2 regions of the Paenibacillus sp. ALE3 genome follow, and region 1 is predicted to be linked to the other one. Evidence: riboswitches for the same ligand, from Rfam matches in the RefSeq annotation. Region 1 holds a riboswitch; the other holds the start of a gene.

Region 1 (8,008 bases):
CTCGATACCTACGGAGAAACGAAGCAACCTGTCATCTACCCCGACTGCATCCCGAATTTCTGCCGGTATGTCCGCATGTGTCTGCACAGCAGGATAAGTCATTAGCGATTCCACACCGCCCAGACTTTCGGCAAACGCAATAAGCTTAATATGACGAAGCAAAGGCTCCACATAACGAGCATCCTTTACTTTAAAGGAGAAAATCCCTGTGTTTCCGCTGGATTGTTTATTTTGTATCTCACGACCCGGATGACCTTCAAGCGCCGGGTAAAATACTTCCGCCACTGCCGGATGCGTCAGTAAATAATTAGACAACACCGTTGCATTATGCTCATGTCGATCCATGCGCAGCGCTAACGTCTTCATCCCCTTCATCAACTGATAACAGTCGCTCGGGGAAAGCACGGCTCCTATGGAATTGTGCAGGAAGGAAATTTCAGCTGACAGCTCTTTTCCTTTGGTTACAATCAACCCTGCCAGCACATCGTTGTGCCCGCCCAAATATTTGGTTGCGCTATGTACCACAATATCCGCACCCAGTTCCAATGGCCGCTGGAAATATGGTGTTAGCAGCGTATTATCTACAATAGTAAGCAACTCATGTTGTGATGCCCATGAAGCCACCGCTTGAATATCAGTTATCATCATTAACGGGTTTGTAGGCGTTTCTATGAATACAGCTTTGGTATTCGGTCGACATGACTGTTGGAGTGCTACAAGATCGTTTGTATCCACATAGCTTGCGGTCACACCAAATTTGGATAAAATACGCTCTAGCAAACGATAGGTCCCGCCATAAAGATCCAGCGATACAATGAGGTGGTCTCCCTGTCCAAACAATGCAAATACAGTTTGCAGCGCTGCCATACCTGAGCTGCAAGCAAAGCCTGCATCACCAGATTCAAGTGCAGCAGCAGCCTCTTCCAGTACCTTTCGCGTGGGATTAATCGTCCGAATGTAATCAAACCCAGTGCTTTGGCCCAGACGGGGATGGCGGAACGCCGTAGATTGGTAAATCGGGTAATTAACAGCCCCAGTTACTGGCTCCTCAATTGAACCAATTTGTGCCAATCTGCTTTCGATTTTCCATTGTTTCTCACTCATATGAATCCTCCTGTTCACTTCCATAGTAGGTGCTATAACATATGCTGCAAAAATGGATGTCCTAGACTATACTGCTGCGCTACTGCAAGGCGTTACTGTATAAGGGTAAACGACAAGCCCCTTTTTAAATCTGAGGTCCGATATCATAAGGTGTTTCTTGGTATACATAATAGTTAAGCCAATTTGAAAATAATAAATTGGCATGAGCTCGCCAGATAGAGGGTGGTATGCGTTCAGGATCATCGTTAGGAAAATAATTTTTGGGGACGTCAATATCCAGTCCTTTGGCCACATCGCGGTCGTATTCCCATTTCAGTGAAAGCGGGTCATATTCAGAATGCCCTGTTACAAAAATTTGTTTACCGTCAAGTGTGGCTACTAGGTATACTCCAGCTTCCTCGGATTCGGATAAGACTTCTAATTCGGCAATATGATCAATATCTTCCCGCCGAACTTCTGTATGTCTGGAGTGAGGAGCATAAAACAGTTCATCAAAGCCGCGTAGCAATTTTACTTTAGGTTTAATTACGGTGTGTGGAAATACGCCAAAGCATTTGGTGTCGAGCCCGTATTTAGGGACATCGAAATGATGGTATAAGCCTGCCTGTGAGGCCCAACAGATATGCATGGTCGAAGTTACATTCGTTTTCGTCCATTCAAAGATCTGCCGGATCTCTTCCCAGTAGTTCACATCCTCAAACTCAAGCTGTTCAACCGGAGCTCCTGTAATGACCATGCCGTCAAAACGACTGTTCTTGATCTCATCAAACGTTTTATAGAACATGTTCAAATATTCTTGCGATGTATTTTTGGATATATGAGACTTCATATGCACCAACGTGACATCTACTTGTAGCGGCGTATTACCGACTAAGCGCAACAGTTGGGTTTCCGTCGTTTCCTTGGTAGGCATTAAATTCAAAATGGCGATACGCAACGGACGAATATCCTGATGATAAGCCAAGCTTTCATCCATTACGAAAATATTTTCGCCCTCCAGCACTTCCTTGGCAGGCAGCGTGTCTGGGATTTTAATCGGCATGTAAACTCACTCCTTGATCGGTAAGTTGTGCGAAAATCGTCTGGTAGAGATGCCGGGCATATAATAAAAAGACCTTTCTCAGTTAGAGAAAGGTCATATTTGTATCCATATGCGCCTCTCTCATCTGTCAGGGCTACGCTTTTTTGTACAAAGCGCGAGTCCTGCAAGAATTAGCACCGTGCGATAAAAATCGCCGGTTGCCGGGTATCATCGGGCTAGTCCCTCCACCTGCTCTTGATAAGATTTCGCTATATTCATTTTGGGTTCACAAAGTTCTTGTTGTTCACTTTAATGCATCGGCTGGGCTTCGTCAAGATGGACTTATAAATTTGTGCCCTGCATTCACATTTTGTCTACCTTTTCCATAGGTTAAATCATATCCTCGCTGTCGTAGAAGCTCATATGACTGCTGTTGATTTTGCCCATGATTTTGCGCTTGAAAGGCCGTAGGCCGAGCGTTATACTATACAAGTGCTAATAGGCAAAAATATGGTGCAGCAGTGTAGATTAGAGTGTTTTCTGCGATACTGTGGCAATCTAAAAAAGAACATTTGTGAGGTGAATCCGGAATGGAAGGCGACCCGAGTCCGAATAGGCGGCGATCCCTGAACAACAGCATAGGAATGACTTCAGCTTGCCGAAAGACGGGACGCCAGGCTCTGCACGCTCCAAAAGCCTTCTGCTTTTGATGGTATGCACGCTTACCCGAACCGGCTAACTGGCTAACTGAGTCCATTCCTTATGCTTAAGGTAAACGTATTTCCGTTACGACGGAGCATAAGGAGTGACATATATGAAAATCCGTTTGGTTAACAACGGGGTTTTTACCCCTGTCGAAGAAATTGAAATGGCGCTCACTGCACCGGCAGAAGGCTTTTATTGGATTGATGCCGATGTCGAGGATTTGACAGTGCTCCAGCCCTTATTTTCTATGCATGATCTTGCAGTAGAGGACTGTTTAAGTGAAGAAGAACAGCGTCCAAAGATTGAAATTTATGAAAGCCATTATTTTATCGTTGTAAATAGTATTCGTTTTGATGATGAAGAAATATTTTTGCGTGCTTTGAACATTTTTCTCGGCCGCCATTTTATCATTACGGTGACCAAGCAGAAAATCAATGAGCTTCGTACTCTCAAGCCTATGCTGTGGGAGCAGGAAGTCAGCCAGCCTGACCGTTTTATGTATCTGTTGGTCGACTTGATCGTTGACAACTATTTTCTGGTTGGTGACCGGATTGAGGTTCGTATTGAAAAGCTGGAAGAAGACATTCTAATGCATACGAAAAAGTCGCACTTGAACGAAATCATCGGCTTGCGCAGTGAGATTCTATGGCTAAAAAAAGTGCTCGGTCCGCAAAAGGAAGTCATCAATACCCTGAACAAACGGGATTTGCGACTTATCGACGATCAACTACAAAAATATTTTAGCGACATTTATGAAAATGCTGTGAAAATTTCGGAGACTTTCGAAACTTATCGCGACTTAATGGGGAACCTTAGAGAAGCTTATCAGTCAAGTATCGCCAACCGTGCTAATGAAATCATGCGTGTGTTTACCGCCATTACAACCGTATTTATGCCGTTGACGGTCATTACCGGAATATATGGGATGAACTTTGATAATATGCCTGAGCTTCATACACGTTATGGTTATTTTGTCGTCATTGGGATTATGGTGGCACTAGGTGTCAGTATGTTCTGTATTTTCCGCAAGAAGGACTGGGTTTGAAAAGAAGAGAGTAAACCAAAACTACCAAGCTGGGTGTTTATTCCGATTTTTCAAGCTTGGTCATCAAAAGCAGCAGCTGATTCCTATGAGGAACTCGCTGCTGCTTTTTTTATATTGCACCTTATTTGTACTTTAGGGCACTTCCAATCGTCTCTATATTATCCAACATGTTGGTCAGGTACCTCCTGATGGCGGAACCGTATACGAATCAATCGCAATCGCTCATAAATTTGATCCATTCCTGTTTCCGTCGCTTTTTCTTCTCCATACACTTTTAGCATAATGGGCTTGAGCAGCGTATCTCCCAACTCTGCATAAGCAGACCAGATGGCTGCTTGCTCCTCCTCAGATACATGTGCCAATTCCGTGCAGATCAGCTTCTCCATATCCATTCCATCCCTATCCAAATGTTCCACAGCTTCAATCATTTCTCGACGGTGCAAGCCTGTCTTCATTCCGATATGCTCCAGTGAAAGACCGTCCGAAATACCTTCGATAATCGCTCTAGTCAGGCTAAACTTGTTTAGTTCCTGTCTGTACTGGTTTTCTTTTTGCTTGTACAGCCATGACAAAAAAACTTCTTCTTCAAGTTCCTCTGTTACCCAGTTCAGCGGAAATGGCGTAGTCCGATCATTTTGCTTCGTAATAGCCAATAGCTCCGTCCCATATTGCGACACCTTACCCAGGCCCATACCAGGCAGTTCTAACAATTCTTCTTCGGTATGAGGAAGAAAGACACTGATGAGTCGAAGTAGTCGATTCGTAGCGATAAAATAAGGTGCTTTTCGCTCAGCTGCTGCCTTTTGCCGTCTCCACATTGTCAATTGTTCATACACCTCATCACGCGGAAACAAATCACTATAGCAATACAGCTTTTGTAGCGTTTGTCCACGTCCCGATGATCCTTCTTGTTCATGAAAAACGCCATGAATTAGAGGCCTGTAGCCCTCAGCCATCTTGAGCGCCAGCTCATGACGGTATACATGCAGTAATTCCTGCCACAAACTCCCCTCATACCAAAGATCGTCTATACTTTCATCTGGGACATGGTGTGTGCTCCAGCCTGCACTCCATCCCCCTTCATGTTGTCCAATCCATACCTGCGCAAAGTCCTCACAGCCCTGTTCATTCCGTTTGGACAAGCGATTTAAAAATACAATCTCCATGATTCTTCCTCCCTCATATAATTAGATTACTGACCCGCACAATACAAAAATGCAAAAAAAAAGCACCTATCCCGCGTATTCGCAAGAAAGGTGCTTCCCTTTTTGATCCGTACTATGCTGTTGCCTATATGATAACCGGACCTTGGAGTACCGTCAACCATAAATTCTAAGAATTCAGCTTTTCCTTGGCCAAAGCCAGAGCTCCGCACAATCCAGCATTGTCACCCAATCCTGGAGATACGATATATTGCTCAATTTCTGTAGTCAGACTTGAATGCTGTACATACCCGTTTAAAAGTTGTTGAAGCTTGGTACGAATGAGCGGGAACAGCTGATCCTGCTTCATTACTCCGCCGCCCATAATAATTTTTTGCGGTGAGAGGATTAAAATATAGCTCATTAGAGCCTGTGCCAGATAATGCGCCTCCATTTCCCAGGCAGGGTGATCCACAGAAAGCTCGTGTCCTTTAACCTTCCATCTTTTTTCGAGCGCCGGACCGGCTGCCAGTCCTTCCAGACAATCTCCATGATATGGACATGTGCCCTCATAGTTATCCTCTGGATGACGACGTACCAGAATGTGTCCCATTTCCGGGTGGGACAATCCATGTACCAGCTTTCCGCCAACCAAAGCACCCGCTCCGATGCCTGTACCTATTGTAATATACAGACAGTTGTCCAATCCTTTAGCCGCACCCCAAATGGATTCACCCAGTGCTGCTCCATTTACATCCGTGTCAAACCCCATAGGTACATCGAAATGCTCCTTCAGTTTGCCAATCAGATTATAATTTCCCCAATGCGGCTTTGGCGTTGTTGTAATATAACCATATGTATCACTGCCTTCGATAGGATCAATTGGTCCGAATGAGCCTACACCCAGCGCTTCAATCCCTTTGCCTTCAAAAAATGCGATGACATTCTCCATGGTTTCTGCTGGAGTTGTTGTTGGAAAGCTTGCTCTTTCCAAGACCTCCCCACGTTCATTTCCGATTCCACATACGAATTTGGTGCCGCCTGCCTCAATTGCTCCCAATACTGTCATAGCTGTTGTAATCCCCTCTCCATGATCTCTCTTCACTATATTCACCTGAAACGAGCCTAAGGTCAATCCCCTTATCACAATTGTATAAAATCCTTCACATGGCTATATATCTTCGCTGGCATAATGGCATATAAATAAGGACACTCACGCACCAAGCGTCAGCATCCCTATATAACTTAGTCTATCTGAAATGTACATCCCCAGCCTAACAGCTCTTCATTATGATCCGGTTGCGACACCCATCAACGTACACAAGCTTTTCATTTCAAGTTGCTCAAATTTGTCGACAATTTGCACGTGATCCAGTGTCAACAGACAGCTGTCTAAAGCACATGCAACAGGCACATCACAGTGAATTTTAGCAAGTTTGCGTGAAAGATGCAGCATATCCAAATCACTCTCGATCTTTTTACGGACCGACGGTGTCAATTGATCTAGATTTTCCAGAATGCCTTCAATGGAGTCGTATTCCTGCACCAGCTTGAGGGCCGTTTTTTCACCAATTCCGCGTACTCCCGGGTAATTGTCACTTGCATCACCCATCAGACCTTTGAGGTCCACCACTTGGCGCGGCTTAAGCCCTTTTTCAGACAACAGCGTCTCCGGGGTATATACCATGTAATTGCCATGTCCTTTTTTCATAATAATGACTTGTGTCCGCTCATCTACCAATTGAAGTAAATCATGATCTCCCGATAGAATCATGACATCCATGTCCTCATTTTGCGAATAATGGCGTGCGAGCGTACCGATGCAATCATCCGCTTCAAAGCCTTCCGCCCCAATGTTGGGAATGCCGAGGCTGTCCGTCACTTCACGGATCAAAGTAAATTGAGGAATCAAATCATCTGGCGCGTCGGCTCGGTTTCCCTTATACGCAGCAAAATGTTCCCCACGGAATGTCGTTCCGCCCATATCCCAGCAGCAAATGACGTGTGTAGGATTAAAGGTTTGGACTGCATCCCAAAAATATCGAATAAAACCATATATGGCGTTCGTTGGTACTCCAGCTTTTGTACGACGGATATAACCGTTTGCAGCGGTTGCATAATAAGCACGAAAAAGCAGGGCCATGCCGTCAACCAGCATTACGGATTGTTCATTGCGTTGTGTCACAGATTGTATTGCTCCCATTCATCATATTATTTAACCCACACAGTATAACATATCATGGTGGTAAATTGGGCGTTACTGAGCTCCCCATGTCCCCTCAAATGTTTCCTCTTTGAATCCTACCGTTACTTTACTCCCGTCAGTTACAATTGGACGTTTGATTAATCTTCCATTCGAGGACAAAAGTGAAATTTGCTCTTCACGGCTCATGCTTCCAAGCTTATCTTTCAGCTTTAACTCTTTGTATACTTCACCACTTGTATTGAAAAACTTTTTCAACTCCAGCCCGCTTTTATTAATCAAGTCTTCCAGTTCCTCCGGGCCGGGCGGTTGTTCAAATATAGGAATCAGTTCCGTCTCATGCCCCTTGTTTTGCAGCCATTTCACTGCATTACGACAGGTGCTGCATTTAGAATATTGATATACTTTCAGTTGGCTCATCGCTAGATTAACCTCCATTTAGTTTCAATCTATTATTGAATATTTTATTCTGGATGATATTGAGCTCTTAACAGCTCTTGCATTCCGATCATATCGTCCGGCAGAGGAGCGTAAAACGTCATCCGCTCCCCGGTCACAGGATGTACCAAGGACAATTCCGAAGCATGCAGGGCTTGTCGAGGCATCCTCGCATCAAGCTGATCATATCGCTCACGCTGCACAGCGTCATTAGGTGTAATCCGGTACATTTTATCTCCGATCAACGGGCAACCGATATATGTCATGTGCACCCGAATTTGGTGCGTACGTCCGGATTCCAACTTTAGACCGATGCGGCTTCCTCCGCTCCACACTTCCTCTAGCTTATA
Region 2 (8,008 bases), 2.9 Mb from region 1:
ATTTCACAACATATAAAGTGAATAAATATTATATTTGGAAGGATACGGGTGAATTCATTGAATAACAAAATCAGAATATTAAAATGGCTGGCACTCGTAACATGTATTGTCATGTTTTTGGCTACCTTCGGTGGAGGTGTCGTGACGCGAACGGATTCGGGTCTCGGCTGTGGAAGAGAATTCCCACTTTGTAATGGTAAGCTGGTTCCGGCGCATACCATCGCATCCCTTATTGAGTTCTCTCATCGCTCTGTCAGTGCCATGGCCGGAATTCTTTCTATCGCCTCGTTTGTCGGCTTTTTGCTGTTTATGAAGCATCGGAAGGATTTACAGCTATTCTCTTTACTCACGCTATTGTTTGTTATCATACAAGGTGCGATGGGGGCATTGGCTGTCATCTTCTCCCAATCGGCTGCAGTCATGGGGCTGCATTTTGGCTTTGCGCTTATTGCTTTTGCCAGTGCGACCATGATGACGCTGGGGGCCTGGCAGGAGCATGCGGATTCACGCTACACTCCCCGTCTGATTCCTGGGCGTGTCAGTCGCGGCTATCGTAACTTTATATGGCTATCAACGATTTATACCTATATTGCTGTCTATTCAGGAGCGTTGCTTAGTCATTCGGTCATCCAGAAGGTTGTAAATATTGGGGGTTTCATATCTCCACTGCTGCTTCATCAGATTTCAGCCGGTCTGCTGTTCGTCATTATTTTGGCTGTGGGTCACTACTCGTATCGTTATCACCCGAATCACCGGGATATTCGTACTCTGGGTGTCGTATCGGTCGTATTGATTATTCTTCAAGTGGTGATTGGTATTATCTTGCTGTACGTCAACAGACCTGAAATTTACATGTTTATCGTGCTGGGACATATGCTGGTGATTGCATCGTTGTTCTCCATTTTGGCTTATCTGAGCTATCGTGTATGGCAATTGTCACCGGACCGCAAGCTTGTTCCGACCCAAGCACAGCGTACCTAAGCATTTTGTAGATTATAATGAAGCGTATTTTTGCCCAAGAGGCGTTGGAACACGTATAATAACATCATAAGAAACAAACCAGGCCCACGAGTTTCTCGAGGGCTTGATTTGCTTAGGAGGAATCATCCAGTTGATCTACCAGAATTTGCGCCAATTTATTGAAGCGCTGCGTAAAGAAAATGATCTTAAAATTATAGAAGCACCTGTCGATCCTTATTTGGAGCTGGCCGAGATCCACCGAAGAGTCATTGAGGAAGAAGGTCCGGCGCTGCTGTTCACAAATGTCAAAGGAACCCCGTTTCCTGTAGCCAGTAATTTGTTCGGTACGAATCGCCGTGTGGACATGGCTTTTGGCCCTCGTCCAGAGCAACTGATGGATGCAATTGTAGGTGCGACCAAAACGTTGCTTCCACCTACCCCCAAATCGTTGTGGAATGAACGTGGGCTGATTAAGGACATGCTAAAAGTAGGACTAAAAACAGTATCTCATAGCGAAGCCCCTGTATTGGGCGTTCGCCGTACTGATGCTCCGCTGGCTCCACTGCCTAGAGTGACCAGCTGGCACGAGGATGGAGGACCGTTCATTACGCTTCCGCTCGTGTATACCGAAAAGCCAGGTCAGTCCAAGGATCATAATTTGGGGATGTATCGCATCCAGATTTATGATGATCAGACGACTGGGATTCACTGGCAGATCCATAAAGGCGGCGGCTTCCATTATCATGAAGCAGAGCTGCGTAATGAGCCGTTGCCTACGACGATCATCATCGGTGGCCCGCCTGCTCTGATTGCGTCTGCGATTGCTCCTGCCCCGGAAAATTTGCCTGAGCTATTGCTGGCTTCCCTTATTATGGGGGGTAAGCTGCCCATGACGGAAGACCCGCTCGGAGGTCACCGGATTCCGGCAGAAGCCGAATTTGCGATCAGCGGCTATGTGCCGCCTCATGAACGCCGCCCGGAAGGACCGTTTGGCGATCATTTTGGCTATTACTCATTACAACATGATTTCCCTGTGTTTCATGTCAAACATATGCATCACCGTAAAGATGCCATTTATCCGGCGACCATTGTAGGTAAGCCGCGGCAGGAAGACTACTATCTCGGCGAGTTTTTGCAACGTCTGTTGTCGCCCGCTTATCCGCTTGTAATGCCTTCCGTCAAGTCGTTATGGGCATATGCGGAAACAGGTGTACATGCGCTGGCAGCGGCAGTCGTACGTGAAAGCTACTCCCGTGAAGCGCTGGTATCCGGCTTCACCATTCTGGGTCAAGGCCAATTGTCGTTGACCAAATTCCTGATGCTGACGGATCGGGTAATCGATTTATCCGACTTTAACCTGCTGCTCGAAACCATTTTGGAACGATTTAATCCAGCCAGAGATTTGTTTATTTTCAACCATACGTCTCACGATACACTCGATTACACGGGCCGTAAGCTGAATCATGGCAGTAAGGCGATTCTGATGGGAGTAGGCGAGCCTGTGCGTGAATTGCCTCGAGTTTATGAAGGGGGCGATCTGCCGGGAATTCGTGACATCGAACCGTATTGCGGAGGATGCCTCGTTGTATCCGGCTCGTCCTTTGAGCAGGAGCCTGAACTCGCTGCGCGTGTATTGGAGCGATTAGCTGCGGGTGAGCAGGAGTGGCCGCTTGTCTTTATCGTGGACGATGCCAAAGAAGTTGTTCGCTCCCAAGCTTCGTTCCTGTGGACAGTATTCACACGCTTTAACCCGGCTACAGATATGTACGCTGACAGCGAAGTGCGTTTGCATCACCTGAACTATAAGCTGCCGATTGTGGTGGATGCACGTATGAAGCCGGGCTACCCTGATGAGGTACTGCCACGTGAAGATATTGTTAAGCTTGTAGATCAACGATGGACGAGTTATTTCGCTTGACGCCTATTAAAGCATCTTAACAGCCGGATTTTACAGATATGAAGGAGGCGTGAAGCATGATACGCAAGCTGTTGGGCGAGCCCCCGCGTGTAAATAATGGTTTCCTGCTGGATGCCATGAATAGCATGTCAGACATGTTACATTTGCTGGAGCGACAAATCCAGGCCAGTGGTGATCCGACTCATGACTTTCGGAAGGCGGATATTTTGACGCGTGGTCTAATGTCGTCATTGGATGAACTGGAGCAGAGCCATCATGCTGCCGCCTTTTTTCGTATGAAAGTAAAAGCCGGATACGCTGAAGATATGAGCAAGGATGAAAAATCCGATTATGCCTTGTACGTATTCTTTTATAAGGATGGGTTTGTGCGGGTATTCTCTATTTTGGATAAGTTGGGTAACTGGATGAATGACCTGTATGATTTAAAAACAGGGCAGTATAAGGCGCATTATTCGTATTTTACTGTGTTGCGACAGCTGAAGTATCTCAAAATGCATCCTGTATTGACCGATAATTTAATTGATATCAAGGACACATACAACGATGCTATCAATCGGCTGCGTAAGCGGCGAAATACGGAGATACACTATATGAACACGGAAATGCAGGATGATCTCTGGCAACGTCACCGTGCTTTATATGGCAAAATCCAACTGGAGGACCTCGATCACCATCTAGAAGATTTGCAGCAGGGCTTGGAAATGGTATGCCGGTCGCTATCAAACGCATTTTCTTATACTGCGAAACAATGGGAGAACCGGGCAGTGCGCCCATAATTATGACAGAAAATATCCTTTGACAAAGCAATGTAAACTATCTATACTGAAACCTAGTTTCAGAAAAATGCTTGAATTATTTTTTTATATAAACTAAACGGACAGCTAAAGCTGGAGTTTAACATATTTTTCTTATCCAGAGAGGTGGAGGGACTGGCCCGATGAAGCCCGGCAACCCGTTCTTTCCCGGTGTAATGCACCGGGAGGGAACATATGGTGCTAATTCCTACAAAACCGCTAGAGTTATAGCGATTTTGGCAGATGAGAAAAGGTTCGCAAGGTGGGGCCCTTTTCATTCTGTGAAAGGGGCTCTTTTTTGTATAAATAAATAGCCGATTTTATACAATCCTGAGAGATGACAACTGGTTAAAAGGGTAAGGAAGAAGTGAAGGGGGTCGCAGCACGTTGATAGAGCTTAAGCAATTAACCAAGCATTATGGTAAAGGAAACCGACGCGTTAATGCGTTGTCCGGGTTGAATCTTTCTATAAAGCGTGGAGAAATATTCGGGGTGATTGGTCATTCCGGGGCGGGCAAAAGTACGTTGATCCGCTGTATTAATTTATTGGAGCGCCCTACTTCAGGCGAAGTATGGGTAGATGGGGTTAACCTTGTGACTGTGAGTCAATCCCAGTTACAGAAGCAACGCCGAAAAATCGGAATGATTTTTCAACATTTTAATTTGTTGTCTTCGGCGACAGTGTATGACAACATTGCATTTCCATTGCGTCTGGTAAGTACCCCTAAGCAGGAGATGGACAAGAAAGTTCGTGAGCTGCTGGAACTAGTGGGGCTCAAAGAACACAGTGGAAAATATCCGTCACAGCTCTCAGGTGGACAGAAGCAGCGGGTAGGAATTGCACGGGCACTGGCTAGTGATCCGCATGTGTTGCTGTGTGACGAAGCGACGTCTGCGCTTGATCCGCAGACGACAGGGTCTATCCTGAAATTGCTGTTGGATATTAATCAACGTTTTAATTTGACCATCGTATTGATTACTCATGAGATGCATGTCATTCAAAGCATTTGTGATCGAGTTGGCGTCATTCATCAGGGCGATATCGTGGAGCAAGGTCCGGTGGCGGAAGTATTTTTGAAGCCACAGCATCAGGTAACTAAGGACTTTATCCAGCGGGAGGCGGAACATCCCGAGGAGTTACAAGCAGCGATTGCAGCTGCAGGTAGCGGGGAATCGACACAGGTAGTACGTATCTCCTTCTTAGGCAGCAAAACTTATGATGCGATTCTGTCGCGTACGGCTCGAAGTACGGGTGTTGATTTTGCAATCTTGCAGGGAACCATCTCTACAATTAAAAATGTACCGTATGGACAGCTGATCGTTCGTTTTGAAGGAAACCATTCAGATATAGAGCATACGCTGCGCGAAGTGTCTGGGCAAGGACTTGATGTGGAGGTGATCGGACAATGAGCGAACTTGATTTTTCGCAAGTGAGTTGGGAAGAGCTAGGGAATTCTACGCTGGAAACCCTTCAGATGCTCGGGGCATCTGCATTGTTCACCCTCGTTATTGGATTGCCGCTCGGTATATTGTTGTTTCTGGCGAGCCGCTCCTCGTTGACTTTGATGAAGGTGATATACATTGTATTATCCTTCATCGTGAACATTTTGCGTTCCGTACCATTTATCATTTTGATCGTTGCACTTATTCCTTTTACACGATCGTTGGTAGGTACCTCGACCGGGGTGCTGGGAACCATTCCGCCATTGGTTATCGGGGCTGCTCCTTTCTTCGCACGTCTTGTCGAAACGTCACTACGTGAAGTGGACAAGGGTGTCATTGAAGCTGCACAAGCGATGGGGGCTTCGACAGGACAAATTATCCGGCGTGTGCTGTTACGTGAGGCACTGCCGGGCCTGCTCGCCGCATTAACCATTACCGTCGTTACACTCGTATCCTACACGGCAATGTCCGGTATGATCGGGGGCGGTGGACTGGGTACGCTGGCAATCAACTACGGCTATTATCGTTATGAAACGGCTGTAATGATCGTTGCGGTCGTGCTGATGATCGTATTGGTACAACTGCTGCAAATGGCAGGAGATCGCCTTGTGCGGCATTATACTCGAAAATAGGGAAAACATATAGATATCCTTATTGATCAGGACGTCTGATCCTGAATATTACAAATTATTGGAGGGGTAACAACATGAAGAAATGGGTATTGGCTGTATTGAGCTTGACATTAATTGCGGTACTGGCTGCTTGCGGTACAAAGAGCACTACATCGGATACAAACAATGCGGCCGAAAATACAGGCGGGTCACCACGTGAAGTCGAACTGAAAGTTGGAGCTTCTCCTGTGCCACATGCGGAAATTTTGGAAGCGATCAAGCCTCAGTTGGAAAAAGAAGGAGTTCGCCTTCAAGTCGTTCAGTTTAACGACTATGTACAGCCGAACGTGCAATTGTTTGACAAGCAACTGGATGCTAACTTTTATCAACATGTACCTTACCTGAATGTGATGAATAAAGAGCGTAAAATGGATCTGGTATCTATTGGCGCTGTTCATCTGGAGCCATTCGGTATCTACTCTCAAAAATATAAAAAGCTTGATGAACTTCCAGACGGTGCGACAGTAGCGATTCCGAACGATGCGACCAATGGAGGCCGTGCATTGTTGCTGTTGGAGAAACAAGGTCTGATCAAGCTGAAGGACGCAAGCAACATTGAAGCTACCGTAAAAGATATTACTGAAAATAAGAAAAATCTGGAATTTAAAACTTTGGAAGCAGCTATGCTGCCACGTCAGTTGCCTGAAGTGGATATTGCGTTGATCAACACGAACTACGCTTTGGAAGCCAAGCTGAATCCGACCAAGGATGCATTGGCACTGGAAGACAAAGATTCACCATATGCTAACGTACTGGTAGCACGTCCTGATAATAAAGATTCCGAAGCGATCCAAAAACTGCTTAAAGCTTTGCAATCTCCAGAAACTAAAAAATTCATTGAAGACAAATATCAAGGCGCAATTATCCCTGCATTTTAAGCAGAAACTAAGAAACCGCTGAACGTAAACCCCAGCTTCTCTTAAACAAGAGGACTGGGGTTTCTTCTTGGCTGGAGTTGTAGGGATTGCTTAAATATTTTATACTTGGGGGTGACCGTTCTCTGTGAAGAGGAGGAAAACTGTTGAGAGACAAAGTCGCACTCATAACGGGCAGTGCCAAAGGTTTAGGTAAAATGACCGCTCTGCGTTTGGCTGATGAAGGTTGTGACATTGCACTAAATTATGTCCATAGCCAGGTTGAAGCCGAAGCGCTTAAGCAGGTAATTGAATCTAAGGGAGTACGCTGTCTGTCTTTACAAGCAGATATCTCTGTTCAGGAAGATATCACCAGGCTGATCGGTGAAGTGCAGGATCGTCTGGGCGGGGTTGATATTATGGTGAACAATGCCGGACCCTTCATCCGGGAACGCCGTCTTTTTGCGGACTACAGTGTAGCTGAGATTCATGCCATGATACAGGGAAATTTGGTCGGTACCATGTTGCTGGATCATTTGGTATTGCCGCACATGCGTAGCCAGCAATGGGGACGTATTATTCATTTTGGCTTTGGTCATGCTGGAGAAGCAAGGGCTTGGCCGCATCGGGCTGTCTACGCAGCTGCCAAGGTGGGGCTGGTGTCTTTTACGAAGTCACTAGCTGTAGAGGAAGCTCCCTATGGCATCACGGTCAATATGATCTGTCCAGGGGATATCCGAGGAGCGAACAAGGAAAAGTCGATTGCCGATGTCATCGGCATGCAGGATAAAGAGACACCGCGTGGGCGTCCAGGAAGCGGAGAGGACATTGCGCGAGTGATCGCCTATTTGTGTGAGGAGCATTCAGATTTTATAACAGGCAATATTATGGATGTGTCCGGAGGATTGGACCCCATTCGGCCAACCATATAAGCTTGAGAGAGCTTTAGACGCTGTAATACAAAAAAGAGTCTTGAGCTTCGTTACCGAACTCAAGACTCTCTGATCATTATGCATCAAGCATTAGAATACTTGTACCACTTCTTGGACGCCTTCAACTTCTTCGAGAAGAGCGCGTTCAATCCCTGCTTTCAGCGTAATTGTAGAACTTGGGCAACTGCCGCAAGCACCTACCAGCTTCAGCTTAACGATGCCGTCTTCAACGTCAACCAGCTCAACGTCACCGCCATCGCGTTGCAGGAACGGACGGAGCTTATCCAGTACGTCTGCTACTTCATCATACATCTGAACGCTTTGTGCTTCGCTCATTAGAATTCAACTCCTTTCCTATACCTTGTTTATTATATTACAAAGCGGGCCAAATTAAAATGCCCGTCATCCAAAGCAGGTGAAAAAAATGTTAAGACCT

The links. Region 1 has a riboswitch for S-adenosylmethionine ahead of metA (homoserine O-acetyltransferase MetA). Riboswitches for the same ligand answer to the same signal wherever they lie in the genome.
Region 2: linked by a shared signal. The riboswitch ahead of ACXHJ2_RS03015 (methionine ABC transporter ATP-binding protein) and the one ahead of metA (homoserine O-acetyltransferase MetA) in region 1 are both predicted to bind S-adenosylmethionine.

The regions. Positions count from the first base shown of each region.
Region 1 covers NZ_CM134214.1:3,535,445-3,543,452, forward strand. Annotated here, with positions in the region: gene ACXHJ2_RS15615 (PLP-dependent transferase) at 1-1,104, opposite strand, end outside; gene metA (homoserine O-acetyltransferase MetA) at 1,229-2,146, opposite strand; SAM riboswitch class I at 2,264-2,390, opposite strand; gene corA (magnesium/cobalt transporter CorA) at 2,940-3,875, shown strand; gene ACXHJ2_RS15630 (HRDC domain-containing protein) at 4,034-5,041, opposite strand; gene ACXHJ2_RS15635 (ROK family protein) at 5,208-6,086, opposite strand; gene ACXHJ2_RS15640 (5'-3' exonuclease) at 6,306-7,202, opposite strand; gene ACXHJ2_RS15645 (arsenate reductase family protein) at 7,275-7,640, opposite strand; gene ACXHJ2_RS15650 (RluA family pseudouridine synthase) at 7,685-8,008, opposite strand, start outside.
Region 2 covers NZ_CM134214.1:663,732-671,739, forward strand. Annotated here, with positions in the region: gene ACXHJ2_RS03000 (COX15/CtaA family protein) at 49-981, shown strand; gene ACXHJ2_RS03005 (UbiD family decarboxylase) at 1,112-2,878, shown strand; gene ACXHJ2_RS03010 (Cthe_2314 family HEPN domain-containing protein) at 2,935-3,654, shown strand; SAM riboswitch class I at 3,784-3,922, shown strand; gene ACXHJ2_RS03015 (methionine ABC transporter ATP-binding protein) at 4,060-5,082, shown strand; gene ACXHJ2_RS03020 (methionine ABC transporter permease) at 5,079-5,747, shown strand; gene ACXHJ2_RS03025 (MetQ/NlpA family ABC transporter substrate-binding protein) at 5,822-6,664, shown strand; gene ACXHJ2_RS03030 (SDR family oxidoreductase) at 6,808-7,572, shown strand; gene ACXHJ2_RS03035 (NifU family protein) at 7,663-7,908, opposite strand; gene ACXHJ2_RS03040 (YuzB family protein) at 7,997-8,008, shown strand, end outside.